2 linked regions of the Duganella zoogloeoides genome follow. Each later gene encodes a partner of the first gene's protein in a complex. Links are inferred from orthologs where the notes say so. Each region holds a gene or a part of one and is shown on either strand. Other genes may lie near its edges.

Region 1 (14,899 bases):
CCCAATCCGCTGGTGGCAGGGCAGGGCATGGCCAAGCTGGCCGCAGCCGGTATTGCGGTGAGCAGCGGTTTGCTGGCCGAGCAAGCCTATGAATTGAATATCGGCTTTTTCTCGCGCATGACGCGTGGTCTGCCGTGGGTGCGCATGAAAACCGCCGCCAGCCTCGATGGCATGACCGCGCTGCACAACGGCGCCAGCCAGTGGATCACGGGCGAGCGGGCCCGCGCCGACGGCCACGCCTGGCGTGCGCGCGCCTGCGCCATCCTCACCGGCATCGGTACTGTCAAGGCCGACGATCCGCAGTTGAACGTGCGCGGCATCGACACGCCGCGCCAGCCGATCCGCATCGTCATCGACAGCCGCCTTGAAATCGACCCGGCCGCCAAGATATTGCAAGGAGGCGGCACCTGGATCGTGGCCGCCGTGCGCGACCCGGAAAAGGGCGCAGCCTTGCGCGCGCTGGGCAACGAAGTGATCCTGCTGCCCAATGCGTCCGGCAAGGTCGATCTGCCCGAGCTGATGCGCGAGCTGGGCCGGCGCCAGATCAATGAATTGCATGTTGAAGCAGGCAGCAAGCTCAATGGCTCCCTGATCCGCGAAGGTTGCGTTGACGAGTTGCTGGTGTACCTCGCGCCGATGTTGCTGGGCGATGCGCAAGGCATGTTCGCGCTGCCGGCGCTCACGCATTTGTCGCAAAAACAGTCGTTGAAATTCCACGAAGTAAAGCAGATCGGCGCCGATGTACGGCTGCTGGCCCGTTTTAATCGTTCCTCCACCCCTATTTGAGAACTCTTATGTTTACTGGAATCGTTGCCGCAGTCGGCAAAATCGCCTCGGTCACCCCGCTCGAAGGCGGCTCGTTTGCAGGCGTGCGCCTGGACATTCATGCCGGCGGCCTGCCGCTGGCCGACGTTGCGCTCGGCGACTCGATCGCCATCAACGGCGCCTGCATGACGGTTGTGGAAAAGGACGAGTCCAACTTCCGCGTCGATGTCTCGCGCGAAAGCCTCAACTGCACCGTCGGCCTCGATACGCTCACCGAAGTAAACCTGGAAAAGGCGCTGACCCTGAACGAGCGCCTGGGCGGCCACCTGGTGTCCGGCCACGTCGATGGCCTGGGCGTGGTGCGCAAGTTCGAGCCAGTGGGCGAATCGTGGGAACTGGTGGTCGAAGCCGATCACGAGCTTGCCAAGTTCCTGGCCTTCAAAGGCTCGATCGTGGTCAACGGCGTGTCGCTGACCGTCAACCGCGTGACCGACATCGGCACCGGCGCCGACCTGGTGTGCCAGTTCTCGATCAACCTGATCCCGCACACGATCGCCATGACCACCTTGAAGCACCTGGTGGTGGGCGTGCAGGTCAACCTCGAGATCGACCTGATCGCGCGTTACGTGGAACGCATGGTGTCGGTGGGCGCTGCTACCCGCTAACTACGGATTGTTCCGGTAGGCCCATTTCATCACCAGCACCGAGCACGCCAGCATCAGCGTGATGCCGTTGTTGATGGCGATGGGCCATGCCTCGATGATCACGCCGTAAATCAGCCATAGCAGCACGCCGAAGCAGAACACGCAGTACATGCCGGTGGAAACACCGGCAGCGGATTTGCGGCGCCAGATCAAGAGCACTTGCGGGATGAAGGCGACAGTCGTGCAAAAAGCGGCAATCAGGCCCAACAGGGTAGAGTCAAAATGCATGGTTTTTCCTTTTGGATTAATAAGTCAACTTGATTTATTAATTAAAGGAAAACTATACTACAAAATCTCCGGCAACCTGTTCCGCTATCCCCATGTCATCGAACCTGCGCGCGCTTGGCCCCAACGAACGGCTCATGCTGCATCATCTGCGTCGGCTTGGCAGCTTGGCCAAGGCCGACCTGGCGCGCGCGACTGAACTCAGCAGCCAGAGCGCCTCGGTCATCATCAACCGGCTGCTCGACGAAAAACTGGTGCGCAAGCTCGAAGCCGTGCGCGGCAGAGTAGGGCAGCCGTCGCAGCCGATCGCGCTCAACCCCGACGGCGCCTACGCGATCGGCATCCATATCGGCCGGCGCAGCCTGGAAGTGATGCTGCTTGATCTGACTGGCCAAGCGCGCTTTCGCGCCGAGGTGGTCTATCCGCACCCCGAAGTAGATGCAGTGTTTGCTGCCATCGCCAGTCAACTCGATGCCATTGTTGCCCAACTTGGCGCGAGCGGGGCGGCGCGGTTGTGCGGCATTGGAGTCGCTGCGCCGCTGGCGCTGGGCACCTGGCACCAGTTGCTGGGGCAGATGCCAGAGCAGGCCAGGGAGTGGGCCAATGTCGATATCCGCGCCCGTTTGCAGGCGATGACGACGCTGCCGGTGGTTTTCGCCAAAGATACCGCCGCTGCCTGTGTGGCCGAACTGCTGGCCGGTCGCGGTCGCGATTTGCCTGATTATCTGTATGTGTATCTTGACGCCCTGGCTGGCGGAAGCCTGGTGTTGGGCGGCCGCCCCCACTGCGGTGCGCATGGCAACGCCGGTGCCCTCGGCTCCATGCCGCTGCGGTCGGCCGCAGGCGAACGAGGCGCATCAAGCGGATCAAACGGATCAAACGGATCAAACGGGGTGGGCAGACAGAGCGGACCGGGAGAACGAGGCGGGTTGCCAGCGCAGTTGCTCAGCGTAGCATCGCTGGCGATGCTCGAACAGCGCTATACAGAGGCTGGCCTCGACGTGGACGCCGCGCGCGACGAACGCGCCCTCGCAGCGCCTTGGTCCGGCTTCACGCAGGCTTGGGCGAACGAAGCAGCTGACGCGTTGGCTTACGCTGTCTGCAACGCAGCCTGCATGGTCGATCTGGACGCGGTGATCGTCGATGGCAAGCTCGGGCGCGGTTTGCTGGCGCTGCTGCTTGCGCAGGTGGAAACGGCGCTGACGCGCTACGACTGGTCGGGCGTCGACCGTCCGCCGGTGTTGGCAGGCGAGGTTGGCGTGGACGCCAATGTCATTGGCGCTGCCTACCTGGCGCTGCACGCGGCGTTTGCACCGGTTGCGTAAAAGGTTTGCCCACACCCGGCGCAGACAAGCTTTGCAAATAAGCAATCAGCGCAGCCCGCTCGGCTGCATTGCTCACCTTGAAATCCATGTTCTGCCCCGGAATGAACTGTTCTGGATCGGTCAGCCAGCGGTCGAGCGACCGGGCGTCCCACGTCACCTGCGAACGCTTGAGCGCGCGCGAGTAATCGTAGCCTTTGATGCTGCCGGCACGGCGGCCGAATACGCCGCGATGGCGCGGGCCGGTCTCGTCGGTGTCGAGCGCGTGACAGTCGGTGCAGCGCTGCTGCCACAGCCGCTGGCCCTGCTTGATCGCTGCAGCGCCCTGGGCGTGCGCCTGCTGCACCGAAAAAATCAGGCACAGGACCAAGCAGGTGGGCGGGCTAAAAGGCATCGATGTCTCCATGTGGCCGGATCAATCTTACGCGCACAACTGCTGCCGTAGGGCAATATCGTCTCGCGTAAGCGATAAATTGCCTCGCGATGTCACAGAATATTTTCGAAAAGAAAAGCATCGAGCTGGCAGCCCGAGGATAAAAGTGGGCTTTTGCGGTGGGAGTGCCGTAAATCCATTAAAATAGCGGGTTATTCTCGCATTAGCTCCCAAGGATTAAAAATGTCAATTTCCAGCACCGAAGAAATCGTCGCCGAATTGCGCGCTGGCCGCATGGTGATCCTGGTCGATGAAGAAGACCGGGAAAACGAAGGTGACCTGGTGCTCGCGGCGGACTTCGTCACGCCGGAAGCCATCAACTTCATGGTCAAGTATGCGCGCGGCCTGGTGTGCCTCACGCTGACCGAGGAACGCTGCGACCTGCTCGAGCTGTCGATGATGTCGTCGCGTAACGGCACCGCCTTTGGCACCAATTTCACGGTGTCGATCGAAGCGGCTGAAGGCGTAACCACGGGCATCTCGGCTGCCGACCGCGCCAAGACCATTGCCGTGGCCGTGGCCAAGGATGCCAAGGCCATCGATATCGTGCAGCCGGGCCATATCTTCCCGCTCAAGGCGCAAAAAGGCGGCGTGCTGATGCGTGCTGGTCACACCGAAGCCGGTTGCGACCTGACCGCCATGGCCGGCCTCACGCCTGCCTCGGTGATCTGCGAGATCATGAAGGACGACGGCACCATGGCGCGTCTGCCGGATCTGCTGGAATTTGCCAAGGAACACAACCTCAAGATCGGCACCATCGCCGACCTGATCCAGTACCGCAGCCGCAACGAGTCGCTGGTGGAAAAGGTGGGCGAGCGCCAGTTGAACACGGCGCAAGGCCAGTTCCGCATGATTGCATACCGCGACAAGCCGAGCGGTTCGGCCCACCTGGCGCTGGTGCACGGTGAGATCGAAAAAGACAAGGACACCCTGGTGCGCGTGCACCAGCCCGTCTCCATCCTCGACGTGCTGGAATCGGAAGCGACCACCCACTCGTGGAACCTGTCGTCGTCGCTGGCAGCGGTCAAGGCTGCCGATAGCGGCGTGATCGTGCTGCTCAATTGCGAAGAAACCGCCGAGCAGTTCTTCTCGCAATTTGCCGCCCTCGACAAACCGGAAACCAAGCCGAAAGGCCGCGCGGCCAGCATGGACCTGCGCAGCTACGGTATTGGCGCGCAAATCCTGCGCGAAGTCGGCGTGTGCAAAATGCAACTGCTGGCCAGCCCGCGCAAGATGCCGTCGATGACGGGCTTCGACCTGGAAGTGACCGGCTACCTGGCCAAACCCAACTAACCTGATTAAAGAGGCTCATCATGACCGTAGGAAGCTACGATACCAACCTGAACGGCGACGGCCTGCGTGTCGGCATCGTTCAAGCCCGTTTTAACGAAGACATCGGCCACGGCCTGCTGTCGTCCTGCCTGGCAGAACTGAAACGCCTGGGCGTGGAAGACGAAGACGTCCTGCACGTGACCGTGCCCGGCGCGCTGGAAGTGCCGCTGGTGCTGCAAAAAATGGCCGAGTCGCAGCAGTTCGACGCGCTGATCGCCCTGGGCGCCGTGATCCGTGGCGAGACGTACCACTTCGAGCTGGTCTCGAACGAGTCGGGCGCCGGTATCACCCGCATCGGCCTCGACTACGGCATCCCGATCGCCAACGCCATTCTCACCACTGAAACCGATGAACAGGCGGAAGTGCGCATGGTCGAAAAAGGCACCGACGCCGCCCGCGTGGCAGTGGAAATGGCCAATCTGACCATCGCCCTCGAAGAACTCAATCAGGACCAGGGCGACGACGAATAAGTCGCTCTTCATTAACAGGTAACCCCATGACAGATAAAAGCCTACACGCCAACCCCAGCAAGAACCGCACCCCGCGCCACCGCGCGCGCGAGTTCGCGCTGCAGGGCCTGTACCAGTGGCTGCTGAACAACGAACCGGCTACGACGGTCGTCAACAACATCCGCGCCGCCCACGGCTTCGACAAGGCCGATGCCGAGCATTTCACCAAGCTGCTGTACGGTGCGATCCAGGACTCCGTGGCACTGCGCGAAACGTTTGCGCCGCTGGTCGATCGCGGCATCAACGAGCTGTCGCCGATCGAGCACGCGGTGCTGCTGATCGGTGCCTACGAGCTGAAAAACAACCTCGAAATCCCTTACCGCGTGGTGATCAACGAAGCTGTTGAACTGACCAAGTCGTTTGGCGGTATCGACGGTCACAAGTACGTCAACGGTGTGCTCGACAAATTGGCGCCGAAGCTGCGTGCCGATGAAGTGGCAGGCGACAAGAAGCGCTGATCGCACCCTGGTGCGCAGCATGCATCGAGAAGGCCGGGTCTGTCACCAGACCCGGCCTTTTTTTCGTCCGACGTTGACCAATGTTAGCTGGCAGACACTCCCATCAAATCTCCGCTTGAAATGAAAACGATTCTCATTTAAGATTCAATGAATGAGAATTGTTCTCATCGGAATCAAGGGGTGAGGTATGGCAAGCATGGAAATCGTCTCGATGCTCAATTGTGCGCTGGCGTCTGCTTTCACGGCGGCACTGGCAGCGCTGTGCCTGTACCTGGCCGCGCCGCGCCAACGCCTGTGGCCGGCGGCGCTGGGCCGGGCCAAGTTCCTGCGCTGGTTGTCGGTACCGCTGGCCACCGGCGCGCTGGCCGCTGCTACCGAAGACTACGGCATCGGACCGGGCCTGGGCATCGTGCTGGGTGGCATGGCGGTAGTGTGGCTGGCTTTGCCGCATGTCGATCTGTGGCTGCAACGCGGCAAGCCGCAAAAAGCCTGACCTAATCCTCAATTGCTCACCGCTAAAGTTGCCTAATCGCATGCCGAGGCACGCCGGCCTGCGGGTATAATCCGCTCACCCTGGAACTTACACGAACGGACCCGCGCCCTATGAGCCAGCCCAACCCGAGCCAGCCCAACCAGTTTTCCCTGCTGAAGCAACGTCGCTTCGCTCCTTTCTTCTGGACCCAATTCCTCGGTGCTTTCAACGACAACCTGTTCAAGACTGCGCTGATCGTCGTCATCACTTTCGATGCGCTCAGCTGGACCACCTTGGCGCCGTCGCTGGTGACCAACCTGATCCCCGGCCTGTTTATCCTCCCCTATGTGCTGTTTTCCGCCACCGCCGGCCAACTGGCCGACAAGTTTGACAAGGCGGGCCTGACGCGCTGCGTGAAGTGGCTGGAAGTGGCCATCATGCTGGTCGCCGGCATCGGCTGGATGACCCACCATTTGTGGTTGCTGGTCGCTGCAGTGGTGGGCATGGGTATCCATTCCACGCTGTTCGGCCCCGTCAAATATGCTTACCTGCCGCAGCACCTGAAAAAGGAAGAACTGATCGGCGGTAACGGCGTGACCGAAATGGGTACGTTCGTCGGCATCCTGGCCGGCGAAATTCTCGGTGCGGTGCTGGTGGTGATGCAGCCGCATGGCCTGTACTTCGAGGCCGGCGCCACCATCTTCGTGGCGGTCGTCGGTTTGCTGGCCAGCTACCGGATTCCAGCCTCGCCGGCGCCGGCGCCCGAACTGAAGGTGAGCTGGAATTTCGTCGGCGAATCGGTGCGCAACCTGCGTTTCTCGAGCAAGAACCGGGTGGTGTTCCAGTCGATGCTGGGCAACTCGTGGTTCTGGTTTTATGGCGCAGTCCTGTTGGCGCAACTGCCCGTGTATTCCAAGGATTACCTGCACGGCGACCACGGCGCGTTCGTGATGCTGCTCACCGTGTTTTCGCTGGGCGTGGGATCGGGCTCGCTGCTGTGCGAGCGGTTGTCGGGCGCCAAGGTGGAGATAGGCCTGGTGCCGTTCGGCTCGATCGGCCTGACCATCTTTGGCGCCGACCTCTACTTTGCCAGCAATGCGTTCGCCGTCAGTGGCGCCGCGCTGGCCGGCACGTCGGCCGACGTGATGACCCTGCTGGCGCAGCCCGGCATCTGGCGCATCCTGTTCGACTTTCTGATGATCGGCATGTTCGGCGGCTTTTTCATCGTGCCGCTGTTCGCGCTGATCCAGCTGCGCGCCGATCCCGCCCACATCTCGCGCACCATCGCCGGCATGAACATCCTCAACGCCTTGTTCATGGTGGCGGCGGCCGGCATGGCGATCGTGCTGCTGGGCCAGGGCTTGACGATCCCGCAGCTGTTCCTGGTCACGGCCCTGCTCAACGCGCTGGTGGCAATCTATATCTTCTCGCTGGTGCCGGAATTCCTGATGCGCTTCCTGGCCTGGCTGCTGATCCACACCGTGCACCGCGTGCACACGGTAAACGCCGAGCGCATTCCGGCCGAAGGCGCGGCGGTCCTCGTGTGTAACCACGTCAGCTATGTCGATGCGCTGGTGATCGGCGCCATCGCCCCGCGCCCGATCCGCTTCGTGATGGACCACCGCATCTTCAAGACGCCGTTCCTGGGCTGGATCTTCCGCACCGCGCGCGCGATCCCGATTGCGCCGGCCAAGGAAGATCCGTGGCTGATGGAAAAAGCCTACATCGACATCGCCCAGGCACTGCACGAAGGCGAAATTGTCTGCATCTTCCCGGAAGGGCAGTTGACGCGCGACGGCGAGATCAACCCGTTCAAGGGCGGCATCGCCAAGATCATCGAGCGCTCGCAAGTGCCGGTGATCCCGATGGCGCTGCGCGGCCTGTGGACTCACCTGCTGAGCCGCAACAAGGAAAACATCTTCGGCCGCGCCTTCCACGCCGGCCTGCGCTCGAAACTCGCGCTGGCCGTTGGCCAACCGGTGTCGCCGCAGGACGTCACGCCCGATGGGTTGCGGGCCGATGTGGCGGCGTTGCGTGGAGACTGGAAGTAGGGAACTTGATGCAGGGGCCTACCGTGCCGCCTGCACTTGCTCGCGGTTATGCCGCGCCCCCGCCAGGCGAATGATCTGTGCGAGTTCCACCGGCTTGACCAGGTGATGGTCGAAGCCTGCTTCTGTGGTGCGGCGGCGGGCGTCGCTCTGGCCCCAGCCGGTGAGGGCGATCAGCAGGATCTTGTCCGCGCCCGGTTGCTGGCGGATTGCCCGTGCCGCCTCGTAGCCGTCCATGCCGGGCATGCCCAGGTCCATGATGATCATGTCCGGGATGCGCTCGGCAACTGCTGATACGGCCCCCGCGCCGCCATATTCGGCGCGCACGTCGAAGCCGTCGATTTCCAGCAGCGCGGCCAGCGAGTCGGCGGCGTCCTGGTTGTCGTCCACCACCAGCACCTGCATGCGCCTGCCGTCGAGCGCGGCGTGGGCGGGCAGCGGGGCGCTTTCCTGGTGGTGATTTTCGCTCACGTGCACGATCGGCAGGCGGATCACGAACTCGCTGCCCCGGCCCACGCCATCGCTCGACGCTTCTACCGAACCGCCGTGCATTTCGGCGAACTGGCGTGCCAGGCTCAGGCCGATCCCGAGACCGCTGGTGAATTGCCCGGCCACCGTGGTGCCCTGCTCGAACATGGTGAAGATGCGCGAGAGCGCTTCCGGCTCCAGGCCGATGCCGCTGTCGCGCAGCGACACCTCCAGCATGTTGTCCGTCACCTGCGCGCGCACCACCACGTGGCCGCCCTGCGGCGTGAACTTGATGGCGTTGGAGAGGATGTTGGCAAAAATTTGCACGATGCGCGCGTAGTCGGCATTGAGCAGGATTTCGCTGACCGGCAGCTGCCACGCCACGTGAATACGTTTGGCGGTGGCCGCCTGCGTGCACAGTTCGTTCACGTGGGTCATCACCGCCTGCAGCGCGACCAGCTGGTTTTGCAGCTTGATCTTGCCGCGCGTGATGCGGGCGACGTCGAGCAGGTCGTCCACCAGCCGCGTGAGCAGCTTGACCTGGCGCTCGACCATGTCGCGGATGCGCGCCACCGGCGCCGCGTCCGGATACATATGCGTGAGCAGCGACACCGAGGTGCGGATCGGCGCCAGCGGGTTGCGCAGCTCGTGCCCCAGGCTGGCCAGGAATTCATCCTTGCGGCGCGCGGCCTCGCGCACCTGGTACTGCTTGTGGCGCGCGCGCAGCGTCGCCTGCAGGGCCGTGATCAGGGTCAGCGTGCGCACCGGGCGTTCGAGCAGCGTCAGGTTGCCCAAGCCGGCCACCGCGCGCCGCACGGTGGCCGAATCGGCGCCGTGGTGGGTAAGCAGCAGGATCGGCAGATCCGACCAGTCGGGCTGGCGCGCCACCACGTCGTGCAGCAGCTTGTAGCCGGCAGGCGTCAATGCCTCTTCCACCGTGAGCACGGCGCCGACGCCCAGTTCGATCTGCTGTTCCAGCTCGGCCACGGTAGCGCACACGTGGCTGTCGAGGTTGGCCAGTGCCAGCACGCGCGCCGCCAGCGGTCCATCCTGGCCGGTGGGAGCGTAGATCAGGATGCGGGTTTCCATCGGTTTCAGATCTGGAAGTCGGCAGCGGATTGGCCGGCATTCTGGGAAATCTCGGCGCTGTCGTACGTGGGTACCCCGGTGAGGATGCCGTGGAAGCCGCGCAGCACCGGCCCGACCTTGATGCCGCCGGTGCTCACTTCGAAGCGGCGGATGGTGCGCTCGTGGGCGCTGCCGCGCTTCTTGAACACGGAGATCGCCTGCCGCACCTCGCCCTCGGCTTCGAAGTAGCGCAGCATGATGATGTTGTCGGCGATGTAACTGGCATCGACCGCGGAGCTGGCGGTGCCGATCATGCCGCGCTGGACGCCGACGATGATGCTCACCACGCCGCGCTGGCCCAGGTACGTGAGGATTTCGTGCAGGTAGGTGGCCAGGAAGCGCTCGTCGGGCATGGCGTTCAGGTAGCCGTTCAGGCTGTCGATGACCAGCACCTTGACGCCGCGTTCCACCGCCTGCACCACCGCGTGGGTGAGCTGGCCCGGCGCCAGTTCGGCCGGATCGACCTGCTGGATGGTGAGCAGGCCGCTGTCCTCGGCGCCGGCCAGGTCCAGGCCCAGGTTGGCGCAGCGGTTGAGCAGGTTGTTGCGTGCTTCCTCGAACAGGAACATGGCGCTTTTTTCGCCCCGCTGCGCGGCCGCATGCACGAACTGCGCCGCCAGCGACGACTTGCCGGTGCCGGACGGGCCGCTGATCAGGGTGCTCATGCCTTCCTCCAGGCCGCCGCCGATCAACTGGTCGAGCGCCGGCATGCCGGACGATAGCTGGCGCCGGGCGCTGCTCACGCGGGTGTCGGCTGCCACCAGGCGCGGATACACGCGCAGGCCGCCGCGGATGATCTGGTAATCGTGGGCGCCGCCGTGGAACGCAATGCCGCGATACTTGACCACGCGGATGCGGCGCCGCTCGGCGCCATAGGCCTGGTCGGCCAGCTCCAGCGTCATGACCGCGTGCGCCACGCTACGCACCTGCAAGTCGGTACTGAGCGCGGTGCGGTCATCGAGCAGCACGGTGGTGCACGAGCGGCTGGTGAGGTACTGCTTGAGCGCGAGCACCTGGCGCCGGTAGCGCAGCGGGTTTTCCGCCAGCAGCTGCAACTCGGACAGCGAATCGAGCACCACGCGGCGCGGCCGCGATTTGTCGATGGCGGCGACGATGCGCTGGGTGGTGGTGCCCATTTCGATTTCGGCCGGGTGGAAAATGGTGTATTGCTGGTCGGGGTCGAGCGCATTTTCAGCGGGGATGATTTCCTCGATCTGGATGCCGGCCATGTCCCAGCCGTGCGACTGCGCCACGCTGCGCAGTTCGACGGCGGTTTCGGCCAGCGTGATGTACAGCACGTGCTCGCCCCGGCGCGCGCCCTCGATCAGGAATTGCAGCGCCAGCGTTGTCTTGCCGGTGCCCGGCTCGCCTTCCACCAGGTAAAGACGGTCGGCGGTGAGCCCGCCGCCCAGCACCTCATCGAGGCCGGGCACGCCGCTGGAGAGAAAATCGGTGGTATCGCTGTTTTGAGGTTCCATGGGGCAGGTCCGGGAGGGCAGGGGAGCTGGCGTCACAGGGCCAGCGTGAATCGTTCGATCTTACCCCAATCGGCCGAAACAGGGAGTCCCCCAGACGGCTCAGGGCAAGGCCTGTCGCTGATCGCGCTGCTTGACCGCATACATGGCGCGGTCGGCACGGGCCAGCAGCGTGGCGACATCCTGCGGATCGTCCGGGTGGTGAATGGCCACGCCCACGCTGGCGCTCAATGCCACCGTCACGGTCTTGAGCATGAACGGCTGGCGCAGCAGCGGCCCCAGCTTGTCGGCGGCCTCGTAGGCATCGGCGTCGCTGCCCAGCATTTCCACGATGACGATGAATTCGTCGCCGGCCAGGCGGCCCACGGTGTCGGTCTTGCGCACTGCGCCGCGCACGCGGTCGGCAAACTGGCGCAGCAGCTCGTCGCCTTCCTCGTGGCCGTAACGGTCATTGACCTGCTTGAAGCGGTCGAGGTCGAGGAAGAACACGGCGCAGCGCTGGCCTGAACGCTGCGCGCGTTGCAGCGCCGCTGGCAGCGTCTGCATCAGTGCGCGGCGGTTGGGCAAACCGGTGAGCGTGTCGTGCAGCGCCATTTCCTCGAGCGACGCGATCATGCGTTTGCGCTCGCTGATATCGTGCAGGAAGGCGATGAACACGTGGCCGCCGCTGCGCGGCACGTATGCCACCGACGCTTCCACCGGCAACTCCTGGCCGTCGCGGTGGTGCATGGTCAGTTCCATCCGGCGGCTTAGCGACGCCCCGGCGCCCGGGCCGCGCTCGGCCAGCAGCTGCATGTCGCGTTCGCAGGTGCGGCGCAGCAGGGGCGGCAGCACCATTGCACCGAGCGGCTGGCCGATCACCTCGGCGCGGCGCCAGCCGATCAGCTTTTCGGCTTGGCGGTTCCAGTCCAGGATTACGCCGCGATGGTCGAGCGCGATGAAGGCGTCGTGGGTGTTGTCGAGGATGGCGCGCAGCTCGGCGGCGCGTTCCTGCAGCAGCAGCTGGGTAGTGTGCTCCTGCGCCAGCGCGCGCTCCAGTTGCAGCGCCTTGCTGGCGATTTCGCGGGTGCGCTCGGCCACCGTGGTTTCCAGCTGCTCGTTGAGCGTGCGCAGCGCGGCCAGGTGCTGCTGCTCCTTGTGCACCATGCGCGCCAGTGCGCCGGAGAGCACCTGCAATTCGTGGAAGCTGCCCACCGTGGCAATGGTGGCGATGGTGGCGCTGTCGGGCAGGCCGGCGGCATCGTCGGGCGCGTCCGAATGCCGCTCGAGCTGCGCGCTCAGCTGATTGAACGGCCGGGTGTAGCGGCGCGCGATGACGGCGGCGGCAGCAGCCAGCACCACGCCGAGGAAGGCGCCGAGCAGCAGTATCTGGCGTTCGAGCGCGCGGGCGTCGGCCAGCGCCACGGCCAGCGGCTGGCGCACGATCACCGACCAGGGCAGGGTGGCGGCGTCGCCGGTCTGGCCGGTGAGGGAGTAGCCGCTCAGGTATTCGCGCTCGTCGCTCCAGGTTTCGCGCACGGCGCCCGATTTGCCGCTGTGCGACAGCGCCAGGCTGGCCGTTTGCAGCCGCTGCTGCTCCATGCCGGCAGGGCCCAGCAAGACTTGGCCGTCGCCGCGCACGACAAAAATCTCGGCAGCGTCGGTTTGTTCGGCCGGCGCCAGCACGCCGTGCATCAGGCGCCGCGCCCAGCCCCAGCTCATGCGCACGCCCAGCACGCCGCGCACGCTGCCATCGGCGCCCGGCACCGGGCCGGCCACATCGATGAAGCGCCACGGCGCGCCGCTGGCTGGCAACTTGTCGTCGATCTCGGCGGCGGCGGAGAGCGGCCCGGCATCGCCGGCGTACAGGCCGTCGCGGCCGGCCTGGAACCAGGTGCGGTTGCTTACGTCCACGCCTTCGAGCAGGTTCTGGGTGGCAGCGAGCACGCGGCCGTCCCGCGCCGCCAGGCCGATCCACGCATAGTCGGGGGAGGCGCGCTGCAGGCTGTCGAGCACCGTGCGCACTTCGTCGGGCGAGCGGGCGGCGCGCAGTTGCGGCAGCTCGCTCAGCAAGCGGACGTCGCCGCCAGCTTTTTGCACGCCGCGATTGAGGGCGTCGCGCATTTGCCAGGACAGTTGTTGCAGGCGCTGGCCTGCTTCGCGCTCGGCATAGTTGAGCGCGAAATGATCGACCAGGATCAACAGGGCGAGCACCGTGAGCAGCACCGTCGCGCTGACGCCCAACGTGACCAGGGTGGTCAGGCGGGGCGGCGTGGCATGAGAATTGGGCTGCGTACGCATCGGGCGAAATGGCCGCCACCGGCCGCTAGTAGGATGAAAGAGTAACCGGTAATTCTAGCATCGGCGCCCGGCATAATCTTGTCTGAATGGCCAAATTGTTTCCTGATAGCCACGGAATAATTCCTTAAATATAACTTAAATGAAGTAGCGAGTTGCCTTGCGGAATTAAATTCCAACTTGACATAGTTAGAATGATCGTTCATTCTAGCGTCTGCATATTTATAATTCCTCTCGTAATCTCCTCAGAAAGCCTCACCACATGGAAGCTCTTTTCTGCAAACCGTCCCTGCGGACGGCCGGGGTCGCAGCCCTGATCACTGCAACCGCCTTCGTGGCTGGTTGCTCCAAATCCACGTCCGAAGCACCTCAAAAACCGCAGGTGGCGGAAGTGGGCGTCTATAAAGTGGTGCAAGAGCCACTGCAAATCACGACCGAACTGCCGGGTCGCACCAGCGCCTTCCAGGTGGCTGAAGTGCGCCCGCAGGTCAACGGTGTGATTCTTAAACGCCTGTTTGTCGAAGGTTCCGACGTCAAGGCCGGTACCGCCCTGTACCAGATCGATCCATCGATCTATCAAGCCAATGTCAATTCGGCCAAGGCGGCGCTCACGCGCGCCAAGGCCAACCTGCTCACCAGTGGTCCCAAGGTCGCGCGTTACAAGGAACTGCTGGCGATCGAGGGCGTGAGCCGCCAGGATTACGAAGATGCGCTCGCCGCCGACGCCCAGGCCCAGGCCGATATCGAATCGGCCACCGCCGCGCTGCAGGAAGCCAATATCAACCTGCGCTATACCAATGTGTATGCGCCGATCAGCGGCCGTATCAGCCGTTCGACCGTGACCCCGGGCGCACTGGTGACGGCCAATCAGACCGAAGCGCTGACCACCGTGCAGCAGCTCGATCCGATCTATGTGGACGTCACCCAGTCCAGCGAAGACCTGCTGCGCTTGAAGCGCGAGATGGCTGACGGCAGCCTCAAACAATCGGGCCAGGCCAAGGTGTCGCTGGTACTTGCCGACGGCACCAAGTACGCCGAAGCGGGCAAGCTGCAATTCTCGGACGTGTCCGTGGACCAGGGTACCGGCAACGTCACGCTGCGCGCCATCTTCCCGAACCCGAAACAGAATCTCCTGCCGGGCATGTTCGTGCGCGCCGTGATCGAATCGGGCGTCGACGAAAAAGCCATCACCGTGCCGCAGCAAGGCGTGACCCGCAACCAGAAGGGCCAGGCCACCGCGCTGGTCCTGAACAAGGAAGGCAAGGTCGAACAACGCGTGCTGA
Region 2 (14,839 bases), 1.3 Mb from region 1 along the record:
CGATTTCTGGCGGCATCCGTTCGGGCCGCTGACCAAGAACCTGCCGTTGCTGGCGCTGATGCTGTTGATGTGGCGCGCCAGTCCCCGCAACCATCGAGGAGAAAGATAATGGAATATTTTGCCGTCAAAGTGCTGCACATCCTGTCGGCCACGCTGATGGTGGGCACTGGCTTCGGCACCGCCTTCTACATGTTTTTCGTCAACCGCAGCGGCAATGTGCAGGCGATGGCCGTGGTCACCCGGCTCGTCGCCCGCGCCGACTGGTGGTTCACCACGCCGGCCGTGATCATTCAGCCCTTGTCCGGTTTCTGGATGATCCACCTGGCCGGCTACCCGTTGCACTCGCGCTGGATCATGTGGTCGATCGCCTTGTACGTGCTGGCCGGCCTGTGCTGGCTGCCGGTAGTATGGCTGCAATTGCGCATGCGCGACATGGCCGCAGAGGCTGCGCGCAACCTGCTGCCGCTGCCGGCGCGCTACTGGCGCTACGAAAAAATCTGGACCGCACTGGGCTTTCCCGCCTTTGGCGCGCTGATGGCCGTGTACTGGCTGATGGTGCACAAGCCCATATAAACCAATAACAATTCACCAACAACAGTCACAGATAAGGACGCCGCATGACCCTCGCACCAACCATCCAGAAATACATCTTGCACTGGGGTGAGATGGGCACCCGCTGGGGCGTCAACCGCACGGTGGCGCAAATCCACGCGCTGCTATTCCTGGTCAACCGCCCGCTGCACGCCGAGGAAATCGCCGACACCCTTACCGTGGCCCGCTCCAACGTGAGCAACAGTCTCAAGGAGTTACAAAGCTGGGGCCTGGTGCGCGTGACCCACCTGGCCGGCGACCGCCGCGACCATTTCCTGGCTTTGCAGGACGTGTGGGAAATCTTCCGCGTCATCGTCGAAGAGCGCAAGAAACGCGAGATCGATCCCACGCTCACCGTCTTGCGCGAATGCGCGCAGGAAGCCGAGAGCGACCCCGCGCTGGAAGAGGCCACCAAGGTCAAGATGGACCAGGTGCTGGCCTTCATGGAAATGCTCACGACCGCCTACGGCGACACCAAGCACCTGCCGCCGGCCACGCTGCAACGCATGTTGACCATGGGTGGCAAGATGGCAAAGCTGATGGGCAAGGTTGGCAACGATAAAGGACGGTCATGAACAATTCAACCCGAGAACAATCGGCAACGCCGGTGTTCGGCAACGACAAGCGCAGCTTCCTCATCACCGGCGCCACCGGCTTCATCGGCCAGCAACTGGTGCGCGCGCTGCTGCGCGACGGCCAGCAGGTCACGGTACTCACGCGCGATCCGGCCAAGGCAAGGTCGTTGTTCGACCAGCGCCTGGGTCGCGTCGAGTGCGTCGGCGACATGGACCAGCTGCCACCCTCGCGCCGCATCGACGTGGTGATCAACCTGGCCGGCGCGCGCATTCTCGGCTGGCGCTGGACGGCGGCGCGGCGTGCAGCGTTGCGGCGCAGCCGGGTGGCGCTGACCGCCAGGGTGGTGGACTGGATCGCGCAGGCCGAGCACAAGCCGGCGCTGATGCTTTCCGGCTCGGCGATCGGCTATTACGGCGTGCAGCGGCAGGGCGACGACACGGTGCTGACCGAAACCGCGCCGCCGCAACCTGTCTTCATGTCCGACCTGTGCCGCGAGTGGGAAGAGGCCGCGCGGCGCGCCAACGCGTACGGCGTGACCGTGGCGTGCATGCGCTTTGGCCTGGTGCTGGGGCGCCAGGGCGCGCTGCCGATGCTGCTGTTGCCGATCCGGCTGGGCCTGGGCGGGCCGCTCGGCGGCGGTCGGCAGTGGCAGTCGTGGATCCACGTCGATGACGTGATCGGCGCCATGGCGCACCTTTGTTCCAGCGGCGCCGCGGAGGGCGGCAGCTACAACTTCACCGCACCCGAAAGCCTGACGCAGGCGCAGTTCAGCCGGGTGGCGGCCAAGGTGCTGCACCGCCCATACGGTTTCCCGACGCCGGGCTGGCCAATGCGCCTGGCGCTCGGCGAGCAGGCCGACTTGCTGCTCGAAGGGCAGCGGGTGGCGCCGCAGCGCCTGCTGGCCACTGGCTTCGCATTCCGCTACCCGCAGTTGGCGCCGGCGCTCGCCAGCCTGGTGTGAGCTGGCGCTACCCCGCACGGCCAGGCCGGGCGGACCCTCCTGGGTCCGACCCCATGCGGTGGTTATTTCTCCCGCTTGAGCGGCGTGCCCTTGTCGATCACCTCGCGGCAGTCGCCTTTAAACGTGGCGTTGTCGTAGTTGGTCCAGCCATAGCTGTCCACGTAGCGCTTGTGGGGCTTGAACTGTTTATTTAAAAAACTCCACTCGAGGCGTTGGTCGCCGTAGGTGATGTCGCCGAGGTCGAGCAGGCTGTGGAACACGTTTTCGGTTGCCAGCCTGGCCTTGCGCAGGCGCTTCAGTTGCTTGATCTTGTCCGGGTAGTGCGACTGGTACTGGTCGGAATACCACACCAGCGCCGGCACATGAAAATCGTATTGCGTGTTGTGGCCGTGGAAGGCGATGCCGCAGCTGCCGTCATATAACACCTGGCCGTGGTCGGCCACGTACAGCATCGAGGTACGCTGGCCGCTCTGCTTGAGCTGGCCGATCACCTGGGCCAGGAACCAGTCGGTGTACAGGATCGAGTTGTCGTAGCTGTTGTTCAGTTCTACCTTGATCTTGACGTCGGTGTGTTCCGGCTTGTCCACGCCGAACAGCGACGGTTGCCACTTGTCGAATTCCTGCGGGTAGCGCTGGCTGTAGTTCCAGTGGTTGCCCAGCGTGTGCAGCACGATCAGTTTTTTCGGCGCCGGGTCGTGCATTGCCTGTTGCAGCGGCCCCAGCAAAATCTGGTCGAAGTTGGAGCGGTTATTAAAACTGCCGAGGTTCATGAACTGGATCACGTCCGCTTCCTTGGCAAATACCGAAACCGGGGTGTCGAACTCGCCGAACGAGATCTGGTTCGACAGCCACCAGGTTTTGAAACCGGCCTCCTTATAAGCGGTGAGGAACGATTTTTCCGAAAACCCCGCTTTCAGGCTCTGCATGGCAGGTTTGCGCGAAATGATCACCGGCACCGACAGCCGCGTGGCGGAGACCGCCGTGATCATATTGGTGAGCGACACCAGGTTGGGCTCCTGCGCCAGCAGCGGGGTGGTTGCGCGCGCGTAGCCGTTGATGCTCCAGCGGTCGTAGCGCGACGATTCGCCGAGCACCATGATCACCACTTCCGGCTCGCCATCGGGCGCGGCCTGGCGGGCCTTGAACGTGAAGTTGCTGCTGCGCTTGCCCAGTTCGGCCAGGTAGCGGCGTTCGTTATAAAAATCGACGCCGCGCGCGGTCAGGCCGAACGGCCAGGAATTGGCAAAGTTATTAAAAGTGAACGGCGCCTGCTGGAACACCGGCGTCGGCGTGGGCCAGCCCAGCACGGCCAGGGCGGCAAGCGCCGGCACTGCCAGCCAGCGGGTCTTGCCGCGCCAGACCAGTCCCGGACTGCGGCGCGCGGCCATGAACACGGCTACCCACCAGGCCAGCACGGCAATCAACACGGCCGCCATCAGCCAGATCTTGTTGCCGAGGAATTCCATCGCTTCCACCGGGCTGCTCTCGGCAATGATGCCGAGGTGGTGGGTGGAAATGCCCTGGCCGTAGTACAGGAACAGGTACAGCTCGGTGGGCAGACCGAGCAGCGCGGGCAGCAACAGCCAGTGGAACCAGGTGGGGCGCTGGAACACGCCCCAGACCGCGATCCACAGCAGCGCCTCGAGGCCGAGGATGGCGCCGAGAACGGGCGCGGGCCGGCCCAGCAGCAAGGGCACGCACGGCACCAGCGACAGCAGCAGGTAGCTGCCCAGCACGAACAGGGGAGGGAGTCGCAACAGGGATCGCATGGAAGGCAACAGGCAGCAGCTATAATGGAGAGTGCGCTATTATCAGGCGTTTCCGGCCGTTGCGGGCGGCTTTTGCGGCGGCTCGCAAGTCAATCTGCGCTTTCGCGCTACCACATCTTTCTGCGCTTTATGTTGACTGTTCAGGTCAATTGCCCTACACTCGCGAGTTCTCCATTTAGTCTGCGCATCGTATACGCTGTTTTCGGCTGGTCCCAGAGACTGGCTGTGTGCGCCTCCGATGCCCGGTAAATCGAGACTGAGATTCGTCCCCGGACACTTCGTCCGGGTTGTCCACGTTGTTATTAAGTTGGGTTTAGAACGATGCCAACCATCAATCAACTGATTCGCAATCCACGCGTCGCCCTGACCGTGAAAAGCAAATCGCCGGCGCTGGAAAACAGCCCGCAAAAGCGCGGTGTTTGCACCCGTGTGTACACCACCACTCCTAAGAAGCCTAACTCGGCTTTGCGTAAAGTCGCCAAAGTGCGTCTGACCAACGGTTTCGAAGTCATTTCGTACATCGGCGGTGAAGGCCACAACCTGCAAGAGCACAGCGTTGTTCTGCTGCGCGGCGGTCGCGTAAAAGACTTGCCAGGTGTGCGTTACCACATGGTTCGCGGTGCACTGGATACCCAGGGCGTTAAAGACCGTAAGCAAGCTCGCTCGAAATACGGTACCAAGCGCGCTAAAGCCAAGAAGTAATCTGCATTAAAAGTTTTCGCTCAGTGGCAACTAGCTAAGTGAATGTAATCGACCGGAAATGGTCGAGTAAGTGGATGGTTATGATGACCCTCCGCGAGAGTGCGAACCCATATCGCGCACCTCAACTGAAGATTGAAAGGAATTGATATGCCACGTCGTCGTGAAGTACCCAAGCGCGAAATCCTGCCGGATCCTAAATTCGGTAACACGGATGTCGCCAAATTCGTGAACGTTCTGATGCTGTCCGGTAAAAAATCGGTCGCAGAAAACATCATCTACGGTGCCTTCGAGCACATCGCTGCCAAGTCGGGTAAAGACCCGCTGGAAGTGTTCGCAACCGCGATCAACAACGCCAAGCCACTGGTTGAAGTAAAATCCCGTCGCGTCGGTGGTGCAAACTACCAGGTGCCGGTTGAAGTACGCCCAGTACGCCGTATGGCGCTGTCGATGCGTTGGCTGCGTGAAGCTGCCAACAAGCGCAGCGAAAAATCCATGCCACAACGCCTCGGCGGTGAGCTGATGGAAGCGGCTGAAGGCCGCGGCGGTGCGATGAAAAAGCGTGATGAAGTGCACCGTATGGCAGAAGCGAACAAGGCGTTCTCGCACTTCCGCTTCTAATAAAATCGACCGGGCCACTGTGGTCTGGTTGTTATCTGTTGTTCGAGGCCGGGCTCATTTTTTTTCACAAAAAATGCTGCTCGGTTTTGTCCATTAAAAGATTTAGGATTAATTATGGCCCGCAAGACCCCCATCGAGCGCTACCGCAACATCGGTATCTCCGCTCACATCGATGCAGGTAAGACCACTACCACCGAGCGCGTCCTGTTCTACACGGGCGTGAACCACAAGATCGGTGAAGTTCACGATGGCGCCGCCACCATGGACTGGATGGAACAGGAACAAGAGCGCGGCATTACCATTACCTCGGCAGCGACGACCTGCTTCTGGAAAGGTATGGCGAACAACTTCCCTGAGCACCACATCAACATCATCGACACCCCGGGCCACGTTGACTTCACCATTGAAGTTGAACGCTCGATGCGCGTGCTTGACGGTGCTTGCATGGTTTACTGCGCAGTGGGCGGTGTTCAGCCACAGTCGGAAACCGTGTGGCGTCAGGCTAACAAGTACAAAGTGCCACGTCTGGCCTTCGTCAACAAGATGGACCGTACCGGCGCCAACTTCTTCAAGGTGTACGAGCAGATGCGTGCTCGCCTGAAGGCCAACCCGGTCCTGATCCAGATCCCTATCGGCGCTGAAGACAACTTCAAAGGCGTGATCGATCTGGTCAAGATGAAGGCTATCCTGTGGGACGAAGCGTCGCAAGGCATGAAATTCGACTACGTCGATATTCCTGCAGAGCTGGCTGATTCGGCCGCCGAGTGGCGCGAAAAGATGGTTGAAGCTGCTGCTGAAGCCACCGAAGAGCTGATGAACAAGTACCTGGAAGAAGGCGACCTGACCGAAGCCGAGATCAAGCAGGCGCTGCGTACCCGTACCATCGCTTCGGAAATCGTTCCGATGATGTGCGGTACCGCCTTCAAGAACAAGGGCGTACAGGCCATGCTGGACGCGGTCATCGAATACCTGCCATCGCCACTGGACATCGACGATGTCGGCGGTACGGACGAAGACGACCAGCCAACCACCCGTCGCGCAGCTGACGACGAGAAATTCTCGGCGCTGGCCTTCAAGATCATGACCGACCCGTTCGTCGGTCAATTGGCCTTCTTCCGCGTGTACTCGGGCGCCGTCAATTCGGGCGACACCGTGTACAACTCGGTCAAAGGTCGTAAAGAGCGTCTGGGCCGTATTCTGCAGATGCACGCGAATCAGCGCGAAGAGATCAAAGAAGTGCGCGCCGGCGACATCGCCGCTGCGGTTGGCCTGAAAGACGTGACCACGGGCGAAACCCTGTGCGATCCGACCGCCATCATCACGCTGGAAAAAATGATCTTCCCTGAGCCTGTGATTCAACAGGCAGTCGAGCCAAAAACCAAGGCCGACCAGGAAAAAATGGGCCTGGCACTGAACCGCCTGGCACAGGAAGATCCTTCGTTCCGCGTGAAGACCGATGAAGAATCGGGCCAGACCATCATCGGTGGTATGGGCGAGCTGCACCTGGAAATTATCGTTGACCGCATGAAGCGCGAATTCGGCGTGGAAGCAACCGTCGGCAAGCCACAAGTGGCTTACCGCGAAACGATCCGTAAAACCTGCGAAGAATCGGAAGGCAAGTTCGTCAAGCAATCCGGTGGTCGTGGTCAATACGGTCACGTTGTGCTGAAGATCGAGCCGCAAGAACCAGGCAAGGGCTTCGAGTTCGTTGACGCCATCAAGGGCGGTACCGTTCCTCGCGAGTACATCCCTGCGGTGGAAAAAGGCGTGCGCGGCACCCTGAACACCGGCGTGCTGGCTGGTTACCCGGTCGTGGACGTCAAGGTCACGCTGTTCTTCGGTTCGTACCACGATGTGGACTCGAACGAAAACGCGTTCCAGATGGCCGCTTCGATGGCATTCAAAGAAGGCTGCCGCAAAGCATCGCCAGTCATTCTGGAGCCAATGATGGCTGTGGAAGTGGAAACGCCGGAAGACTACGCCGGTACCGTGATGGGCGACCTGTCGTCCCGCCGCGGTATGGTGCAGGGCATGGACGAAATCCCAGGCGGCGGCGGCAAGATCATCAAAGCCGAAGTGCCACTGTCGGAGATGTTTGGTTACTCGACCACCCTGCGTTCCGCAACGCAAGGTCGTGCTACCTACACGATGGAATTCAAGCACTACTCGGAAGCGCCTAAGCACGTGATCGACGCGATCGTTACCGCGAAAGCCAAGTAATTAGTGTCATTGCGGTCCGGTCGATCACCGGGCCGCATATTTCAAACAATGTTTTAAGGATGATTCAAAATGGCAAAAGAAAAGTTCGAGCGGACTAAACCGCACGTCAACGTAGGCACCATCGGTCACGTCGACCACGGCAAAACCACCCTGACCGCAGCGATCGCTACCGTTCTGTCGAAGAAATTCGGCGGCGAAGCAAAAGCTTACGACCAGATCGACGCTGCACCGGAAGAAAAAGCACGCGGCATTACCATCAACACCGCACACGTTGAGTACGAAACCGCTGGCCGTCACTACGCTCACGTTGACTGCCCAGGCCACGCCGACTACATCAAAAACATGATTACCGGTGCAGCGCAGATGGACGGCGCGATCCTGGTTTGCTCCGCAGCTGACGGCCCAATGCCACAGACCCGCGAGCACATCCTGCTGGCCCGCCAAGTTGGCGTTCCATACATCATCGTGTTCCTGAACAAGTGCGACCTGGTTGACGACGCAGAACTGCTGGAACTGGTCGAAATGGAAGTGCGTGAATTGCTGTCGAAATACGAGTTCCCAGGCGACGACGTACCAATCATCAAGGGTTCGGCACGTATGGCGCTGGAAGGCAAAGAAGGCGAGATGGGCGTTGACGCCATCATGCGTCTGGCCGATGCACTGGACAGCTACATCCCTACGCCAGAGCGCGCAGTCGATGGCGCCTTCCTGATGCCAGTGGAAGACGTGTTCTCGATCTCGGGTCGCGGTACCGTTGTGACCGGTCGTATCGAGCGCGGCGTGATCAAGGTCGGCGAAGAGATCGAAATCGTCGGCATTATCGACACCGTCAAAACCACTTGCACCGGCGTGGAAATGTTCCGCAAGCTGCTGGACCAGGGTCAAGCCGGCGACAACGTTGGTCTGCTGCTGCGCGGCACCAAGCGTGAAGACGTACAGCGTGGTCAGGTTCTGGCCAAGCCAGCGTCGATCAAGCCGCACAACCACTTCACCGGCGAGATCTACGTTCTGTCGAAAGATGAAGGCGGCCGTCACACCCCGTTCTTCAACAACTATCGTCCACAGTTCTACTTCCGTACGACTGACGTGACCGGTTCGATCGAACTGCCAGCAGACAAAGAAATGGTCATGCCAGGCGACAACGTGTCGATCACCGTCAAGCTGATCAACCCGATCGCGATGGAAGAAGGTCTGCGTTTCGCTATCCGTGAAGGCGGTCGTACCGTCGGCGCCGGCGTTGTTGCAAAAATCATCGCTTAATTTTTAAGCGCTGAATAAATGAAGCCCGGCAAGGTGTGCTACCATGTCGGGCTTCGTTGCAGAACCTCGTTCTTTTTAAATTTGCTGGCACTACATAGCCGCCAGTTCGTTCTTTTCAAGGAAATATCATGTCCGCACCAAACCAGAAAATCCGTATTCGCCTGAAAGCTTTCGACTACAAGCTGATCGACCAGTCCGCACTGGAAATCGTTGACACCGCCAAGCGTACCGGCGCCGTGGTCAAAGGCCCAGTTCCACTGCCAACCCGCATCCAGCGTTTTGACGTACTGCGTTCCCCGCACGTCAACAAAACCTCGCGCGACCAGTTCGAGATCCGTACCCACCAGCGCCTGATGGACATCGTCGACCCAACCGACAAGACCGTTGACGCACTGATGAAGCTGGACCTGCCAGCTGGTGTTGACGTCGAAATCAAACTGCAATAATTGCAGTCGAGCCGGGCGGCGCACAGCGCTGCCAGCCAAGAAAAGACCGGACGGCAACGTCCGGTTTTTTTTCGTCCATACCCGAAGTAACTGTTGCGCGTTTACCTCATTGTCGAGATTGCTTCGCACAATGTGCGACTTGAATTGACTAAAAATTATTTTGCTCCTATTCTTGATAGCGATATCTACACGCCAAGCATGCCACTTTGGCAGCCCGTGCCGTAACGCGCCCCCCGGGGCTGCCACCGCCCCGCCTGTTTTACCCGAAAATAAGTCGTAAAAAATAAACTGACAAACAACGGAGACAAAATGCAACAAAATCTGAAAACGTTTTCAAAGCTTCTGCCGAAACCTCTGCCGAAGCAACGCCGCCTGATCGCCCTGGCGGTTGCCGGCGCCTGCGCCAGCTTCGTGCCGGCCCATGCACAGCAGGTCGCCGCCCCGGTGCCGGGCGATGTCGATGGCCCGAAAGTGGTCGTGACCGGTATCCGCGCCAGCATGCAGTCCACCATGAACATGAAGCGCAACAGCGACGGCATCGTCGACGGCATCGTCGCTGACGACATCGGTAAATTCCCCGATACCAACCTGGCCGAGTCGCTGCAGCGCATCAGCGGCGTGTCGATCGACCGCAGCAATGGCGAAGGGCAGAAGGTCACCGTGCGCGGCCTCGGTCCGGACTTCAACCTGGTACTGCTCAACGGCCGCCAGATGCCAACCACCGACCTGGGCGACCTGGGCGGCCGCTCGTTCGACTTCTCCAACCTGGCCTCGGAATCGATTTCGCAGCTGCAGGTGTACAAGTCAGGCCGGGCCGACAATCCGAGCGGCGGCATCGGCGCCACCATCAACGTAATGACCGCGCGTCCGTTCGACAACCCTGGCATGCATTCGAGTATCGGCGTGAAAGCCGTGCACGACACGTCGAACAAGCACCTGCCGGGCATGCTCAAGGGCGACAGCACCACCCCGGAAGTGTCCGGCATCTACACCAACACCAGCGAAGACGGCCGCTTCGGCGTGGCCGTGAGCGCCAGTTACCAGGAGCGCAATTCGGGCTTCAACCGCGCCGGCCTGGCCAATGGCTACCAGGGCCCGTACCTGGGTTCGGACACGACGCCCGGCTCGACCTTGCCGCAGCCTGGCCAGCCAGGTTCGCAAAACATCACCAACCGTCCCGGCCCGACCGACGTGTATTCGATTCCGCAAAACTTCGGCTACGGCGTCAACGGCATCCAGCGCCAACGCACCAATGGCCAGTTGGCCTTGCAGTTCCGCCCGGTCAAGGACATCACCAGCACGCTGGACTTCACCTATTCGGAAAACAAGGTGCAGACCAAGCGTAACGAGCTGAGCGTATGGTTCGCGCAGACGCCAACCTCGACCAGCAGCTGGCCGGGCGGCCATGTCCAGTCCCCGTTGACGTACTCGGAGTCTTATAACTCGCCACAGGATATCTCGATCGTGGGCGGCGACTACGCCACCAAGACCAAGAACGAGTCGATCGGTTTCAACACCGTGTGGAAGGCCAGCAACGCCCTCAAGCTCAATTTCGACGTCCACCACTCGACCGCCGAATCGGGCGCCGACAGCCCGTGGGGTACCGAGAACAACCTGTCCAACGCCAGCTTCAGCCGTGGCACCACCTCGGTCGACTTCACCAACAAGCTGCCGATCGTCTCGATGCCGGCCGCCAACCTGGCAGCGCAGCCGATCCAGGGCACCGGCTCGTGGTTCCACAACAGCTACCAGAAATCGAAGGTGGACCAGGCGCAGGTCGGTGGCGACTGGCAGGTGCTGGAAGCGTCGACCGTGAAGTTCGGCGCCGGCTATACCAAGTCGTCGAACCGCTCGACCTATTCGAACGTGCAGAACAACACCTGGAGCGGCGCCAGCAAGGCGTCCGACTACCCGGCCAGCGCTTACCAGGCCAACCCGCTGGGTGACTACTTCAGCAAGATCGGCGGCTCGCCGAACCTGTTCGGCACGCTCTACACGTTCGACTTCGCCACCGTGCGCGCACTGACCGCCAACGCCACCGGCAACCAGGCCGGCTACCTGCCGAACTTTGCCAGCGCCGACACCGACCGCCTGCTGACGGAAAAAACCTCTTCGGTCTACGCCTCGTTCGGTACCGACTGGGATACGGCGATGCCAATGCACACGTCCGCCGGCGTGCGCTTCGAGAAAACCAAGGTCACCTCGGTGGCCCAGGTGCAGCCTGGCGTAGCCATGGTGTGGGAATCGCAGAACGAGTTGCCGATCACCCTGGCGGGCGCGGAATTGTCCACCACGGCCTCGTCGTATAACAACGTGCTGCCAAGCCTGAACTTCGATATCGATTTGCGGTCCGACATGAAGTTGCGCGCCAGCGCCGGCGCCACTATCGGTCGCGCTCGCTACGACCAGCTGCAGGGGGGCCTCAGCCTGGGCACGATCGCCAGCACCTATAACGGCACCGCTTCGGTCGGTAATCCGGCCCTGAAGCCGGTGAAGTCGAAGAACCTGGACTTGTCCTACGAATGGTACTACGACAAGCAGAGCGTGTTGTCGCTGGCCCTGTTCCGCAAGGAAATGGATAACTACGCAGCAACGATCGTTACGCCGGGCTCGCAATACGACCTGCATACCCCCGTCGGCGGCGCCTACTACAATACGGCGCTGTCCCAGGGCGGCTGCACGGTGGCAGATACCAACTGCATCCGTAACTACATCCTGACCAGGTACGACGGCCAGCCTGGCGTGGTGCGCACCGGTGTCAACCCCGACGGCAACCTGAAGGGCCGCATCACCGGCCTGCCAACCGATCCGCTGGCCAACTTCCTCACCACCAGCTACGCCAACCAGAAGTCGGCGCGCGTCAGTGGCGCGGAAGCGAACATCCAGCACATGTTCGGCCGAACCGGCTTTGGCGTGCAGGCGAACTACACCTACGTGCGCTCGCCGCTCAAGTACGACAACGCCAACGTCAGCGACCAGTTCGCGATCCTGGGGCTGAGCAATTCGGCCAACGTGGTCGGCATCTTCGAGAATGAGAAGTGGTCGGTGCGCCTGGCCTACAACTGGCGCGGCGAGTTCCTCGCTGCCACCGTGGACGGCTCGGGCAAGGCAGCGCCGGTGTACACCGACAGCTACGGCCAGACCGACGTGAGCATCGGCTACAACTACAACAAGAACCTGAGCTTCCAGCTCGAGGCGATCAACCTGACCGACGAGACCCAGCGTCAGCACGGCCGTACCAGCATGGCGACGTTGAACGTGACGCAAGCCGGCCCACGGTATATGCTGGGCGCGCGCTACAAGTTCTGATCGGTAACATCGAGGTGTGACCCGGGGGCGGCGCTGACAAGTGCCGCCCCTTTCTTGTTCAGTCAACGCAATCAAAGAGCAACCATGGCCAAGCCAGTCTTACTCAATAACATCACCCACCAGCACCTGCGCGTGCGTACCGGGCCCGGCGCCGAATTCGGCGACAACCAGATGGCCGCACCGATCATCGCGGCCGAGTTCCGTCAGGCGCAGGCGCATTATCCGATCGTGTTCCGGCCCACGGCCGGCGACGGCTTTGAAGCGCTGGCCTTGTTCGGCCTGGCTGCTGGCGACAACCTTTTCCTGAGCAATGACGGCTGGGATGCCGACTACGTGCCGCTGGCCGTGCGCCGCCAGCCGTTCCTGATCGGCGTCTCGGGCCAGGAACTGACCGTCCACGTGGACGAGGACAGCGCGCGCCTGCGCTGCGGTCCTGACGAAGGCGAAGCCGTGTTCCTGGAGGAGGGCAGTCCCACGCCGTATCTCGAGCAAGTCAATTCGATGCTGTTCGCACTGCACGAGGGCATGCTGGAAATGACGGGCCTGATTGCCGCCCTGCGCGAGCACGCGCTGCTCGAAGCATTCGTGTTCGAGATCGAACTGGCTGACGGCAGCGAGCGCCGGCTGGAGGGCCTGTACACCATCAACGAGGAAGCACTGGCAGCGCTGGACGCGGCGGCGCTGGACCGCCTGCACCGCGCCGGCTACCTGCTGCCGGTCTACATGGTGGTGGCGTCGCTGTCGAACTTCCGTGCCCTGATCGAACGCGAGAACCGCCGGTATGCCGTCCCACGCTGACGCCGTGATGCTGCCGGCGGTCCAGCCGATTGCCGAGATCGCCTGGACCGCCGGCGCGCCGCTGCCCGATGAAATCCTGGCAGCCACCGAACCGGTGGTGCTGCGCGGCCTGGTATCGCACTGGCCGATGGTGCGCGCCGCCAAAACGTCCAGCCAGGCGGCCGATGCCTACCTGCGCGGCTTTTACCGCGACGCCACCGTGATGGCGATGCACGGTGCGCCCGAGATCGACGGGCGGATTTTTTACAACGACGATATGTCCGGCTTTAATTTCAGCATGCAGCAGGTACGCTTCGACGCCGTGCTCGACGCCTTGCGCGCGCACCAGGACGATCCGCGCCCACCCACGCTGTACGTGGGCTCGACCACGATCGACGCCTGCCTGCCGGGCTTCACGGCTGAAAACGATGTCAGGCTCGGTACGCGCGATGCGCTGGCCAGCATCTGGGTGGGCAACCGCACCCGCATTCCCGCCCACTACGATTTGCCCGACAACCTGGCATGCGTGGCGGCCGGGCGCCGCCGCTTTATGCTGTTCCCGCCCGACCAGCTGGCCAACCTGTACATCGGTCCGCTCGACCTGACACCGGCCGGCCAGGCGGTCAGCCTGGTCGATTTCGCCGCTGCGGACCTGGTGCGTTATCCGCGTTTTGCGACCGCGTGGGCGCATGCTCGGCAGGCCGAGCTGGCCGCCGGCGACGCCATCTTCATTCCCAGCATGTGGTGGCACCATATCGAGGCGCTGGACAGTTTCAATGTGCTGGTCAATTACTGGTGGCGGCAGTCGCCCGCGTACATGGATACGCCTGCAACCACGTTGCTGCATGCGCTGCTGACCATGCGTGACCTGCCGCCGGCGCAGCGGCTGGCATGGCAGGAACTGTTCCGCCACTACGTGTTCGAGAGCGACGGCAGCGAGGCCGCCCACATCCCCGAGGCAGCGCGCCATGTGCTGGCGCCGATCGACGCCATGGGCGCCCGCATGCTGCGCGCGCACTTGCTCAACCGCATGAAGCGCTAGATGCGCGTCTTCCGAGAACAGCCGCATCGGCATGGGTTGCTAATATAAAAAGCTTTTCTTTTAATGTTCTGGAGTGGAATATTTTGTTGCTATTCAATAGACAATGATTTTCGAACAGAAAAACAACAAAATGCGGGGTTTTTCGACAAATGCCGTGCAAAAACTGCACTGGGTCTTTTCCCACCCGTCAATATTGTGAGAGATTCTTCCTTAGACGTCGAAAGTGCTGATCACCTTACCCGGTCGATGGTGCTTAGAAGCGCATGGAATCCATTAATTTCTCGGGAGTAGTTTTGAAACACACCATGAAAAAAAGTGCCATTGCTATGGCGCTGGGCCTGGCATTTTCGCAGCACGCTGCGGCGCAAGAAGCAGCAGCCACTGAACCCAAGCTGCAACGCATCGAAATCACCGGTAGTAGCATCAAGCGCACCGAACAGGAAGCTGCCGGCTCGATCCAGATCCTGACCCGTGACGATATCGAACGTACCGGCCAGACCACCGCACTGGGTATTCTGAATTCGTCGTCCGCGATCAGCACCGACATCAGCTCGGCATCGAGCAGCTC

The links.
Region 2: the proteins of nusB (region 1) and rpsJ are in contact, whole or in part, in a solved structure (PDB 3D3B), measured with the Escherichia coli proteins. The link is inferred for Duganella zoogloeoides from one-to-one orthologs.

What each region holds. Positions count from the first base shown.
Region 1 is NZ_CP140152.1:4,248,157-4,263,055, reverse strand. The notes cover bases 4,031-7,012. They hold nusB (transcription antitermination factor NusB), read left to right. Parts: upstream 4,031-5,277; coding sequence 5,278-5,748; downstream 5,749-7,012. Other genes in these bases: SR858_RS18800 (MFS transporter), read left to right, coding at 6,352-7,012; SR858_RS18805 (hypothetical protein), read left to right, coding at 5,936-6,241; ribH (6,7-dimethyl-8-ribityllumazine synthase), read left to right, coding at 4,763-5,251; ribBA (bifunctional 3,4-dihydroxy-2-butanone-4-phosphate synthase/GTP cyclohydrolase II), read left to right, coding at 4,031-4,742. In the rest of the region: bifunctional diaminohydroxyphosphoribosylaminopyrimidine deaminase/5-amino-6-(5-phosphoribosylamino)uracil reductase RibD, read left to right, coding at 1-786; SR858_RS18840 (riboflavin synthase), read left to right, coding at 795-1,430; SR858_RS18835 (SemiSWEET transporter), read right to left, coding at 1,431-1,697; SR858_RS18830 (ROK family transcriptional regulator), read left to right, coding at 1,790-3,019; SR858_RS18825 (c-type cytochrome), read right to left, coding at 2,967-3,410; more of ribBA, read left to right, coding at 3,633-4,030; more of SR858_RS18800, read left to right, coding at 7,013-8,271; SR858_RS18795 (hybrid sensor histidine kinase/response regulator), read right to left, coding at 8,290-9,825; SR858_RS18790 (ATPase domain-containing protein), read right to left, coding at 9,831-11,342; SR858_RS18785 (diguanylate cyclase domain-containing protein), read right to left, coding at 11,442-13,619; SR858_RS18780 (efflux RND transporter periplasmic adaptor subunit), read left to right, coding at 13,879-14,899. UniProt on the Escherichia coli protein: Part of the processive rRNA transcription and antitermination complex (rrnTAC). The complex forms an RNA-chaperone ring around the RNA exit tunnel of RNA polymerase (RNAP).
Region 2 is NZ_CP140152.1:5,537,016-5,551,854, reverse strand. What follows is about bases 7,563-10,484. They hold rpsJ (30S ribosomal protein S10), read left to right. Parts: upstream 7,563-8,825; coding sequence 8,826-9,143; downstream 9,144-10,484. Other genes in these bases: SR858_RS24385 (TonB-dependent receptor), read left to right, coding at 9,453-10,484; tuf (elongation factor Tu), read left to right, coding at 7,563-8,697. Outside these bases: SR858_RS24435 (SDR family oxidoreductase), read left to right, coding at 1-109; SR858_RS24430 (DUF2269 family protein), read left to right, coding at 109-573; SR858_RS24425 (GbsR/MarR family transcriptional regulator), read left to right, coding at 618-1,166; SR858_RS24420 (TIGR01777 family oxidoreductase), read left to right, coding at 1,163-2,128; SR858_RS24415 (phosphoethanolamine transferase), read right to left, coding at 2,191-3,885; rpsL (30S ribosomal protein S12), read left to right, coding at 4,219-4,599; rpsG (30S ribosomal protein S7), read left to right, coding at 4,747-5,217; fusA (elongation factor G), read left to right, coding at 5,332-7,437; more of tuf, read left to right, coding at 7,507-7,562; more of SR858_RS24385, read left to right, coding at 10,485-12,452; SR858_RS24380 (SapC family protein), read left to right, coding at 12,537-13,250; SR858_RS24375 (cupin-like domain-containing protein), read left to right, coding at 13,234-14,271; SR858_RS24370 (TonB-dependent receptor domain-containing protein), read left to right, coding at 14,577-14,839. UniProt on the Escherichia coli protein: Involved in the binding of tRNA to the ribosomes. Part of the processive rRNA transcription and antitermination complex (rrnTAC). The complex forms an RNA-chaperone ring around the RNA exit tunnel of RNA polymerase (RNAP).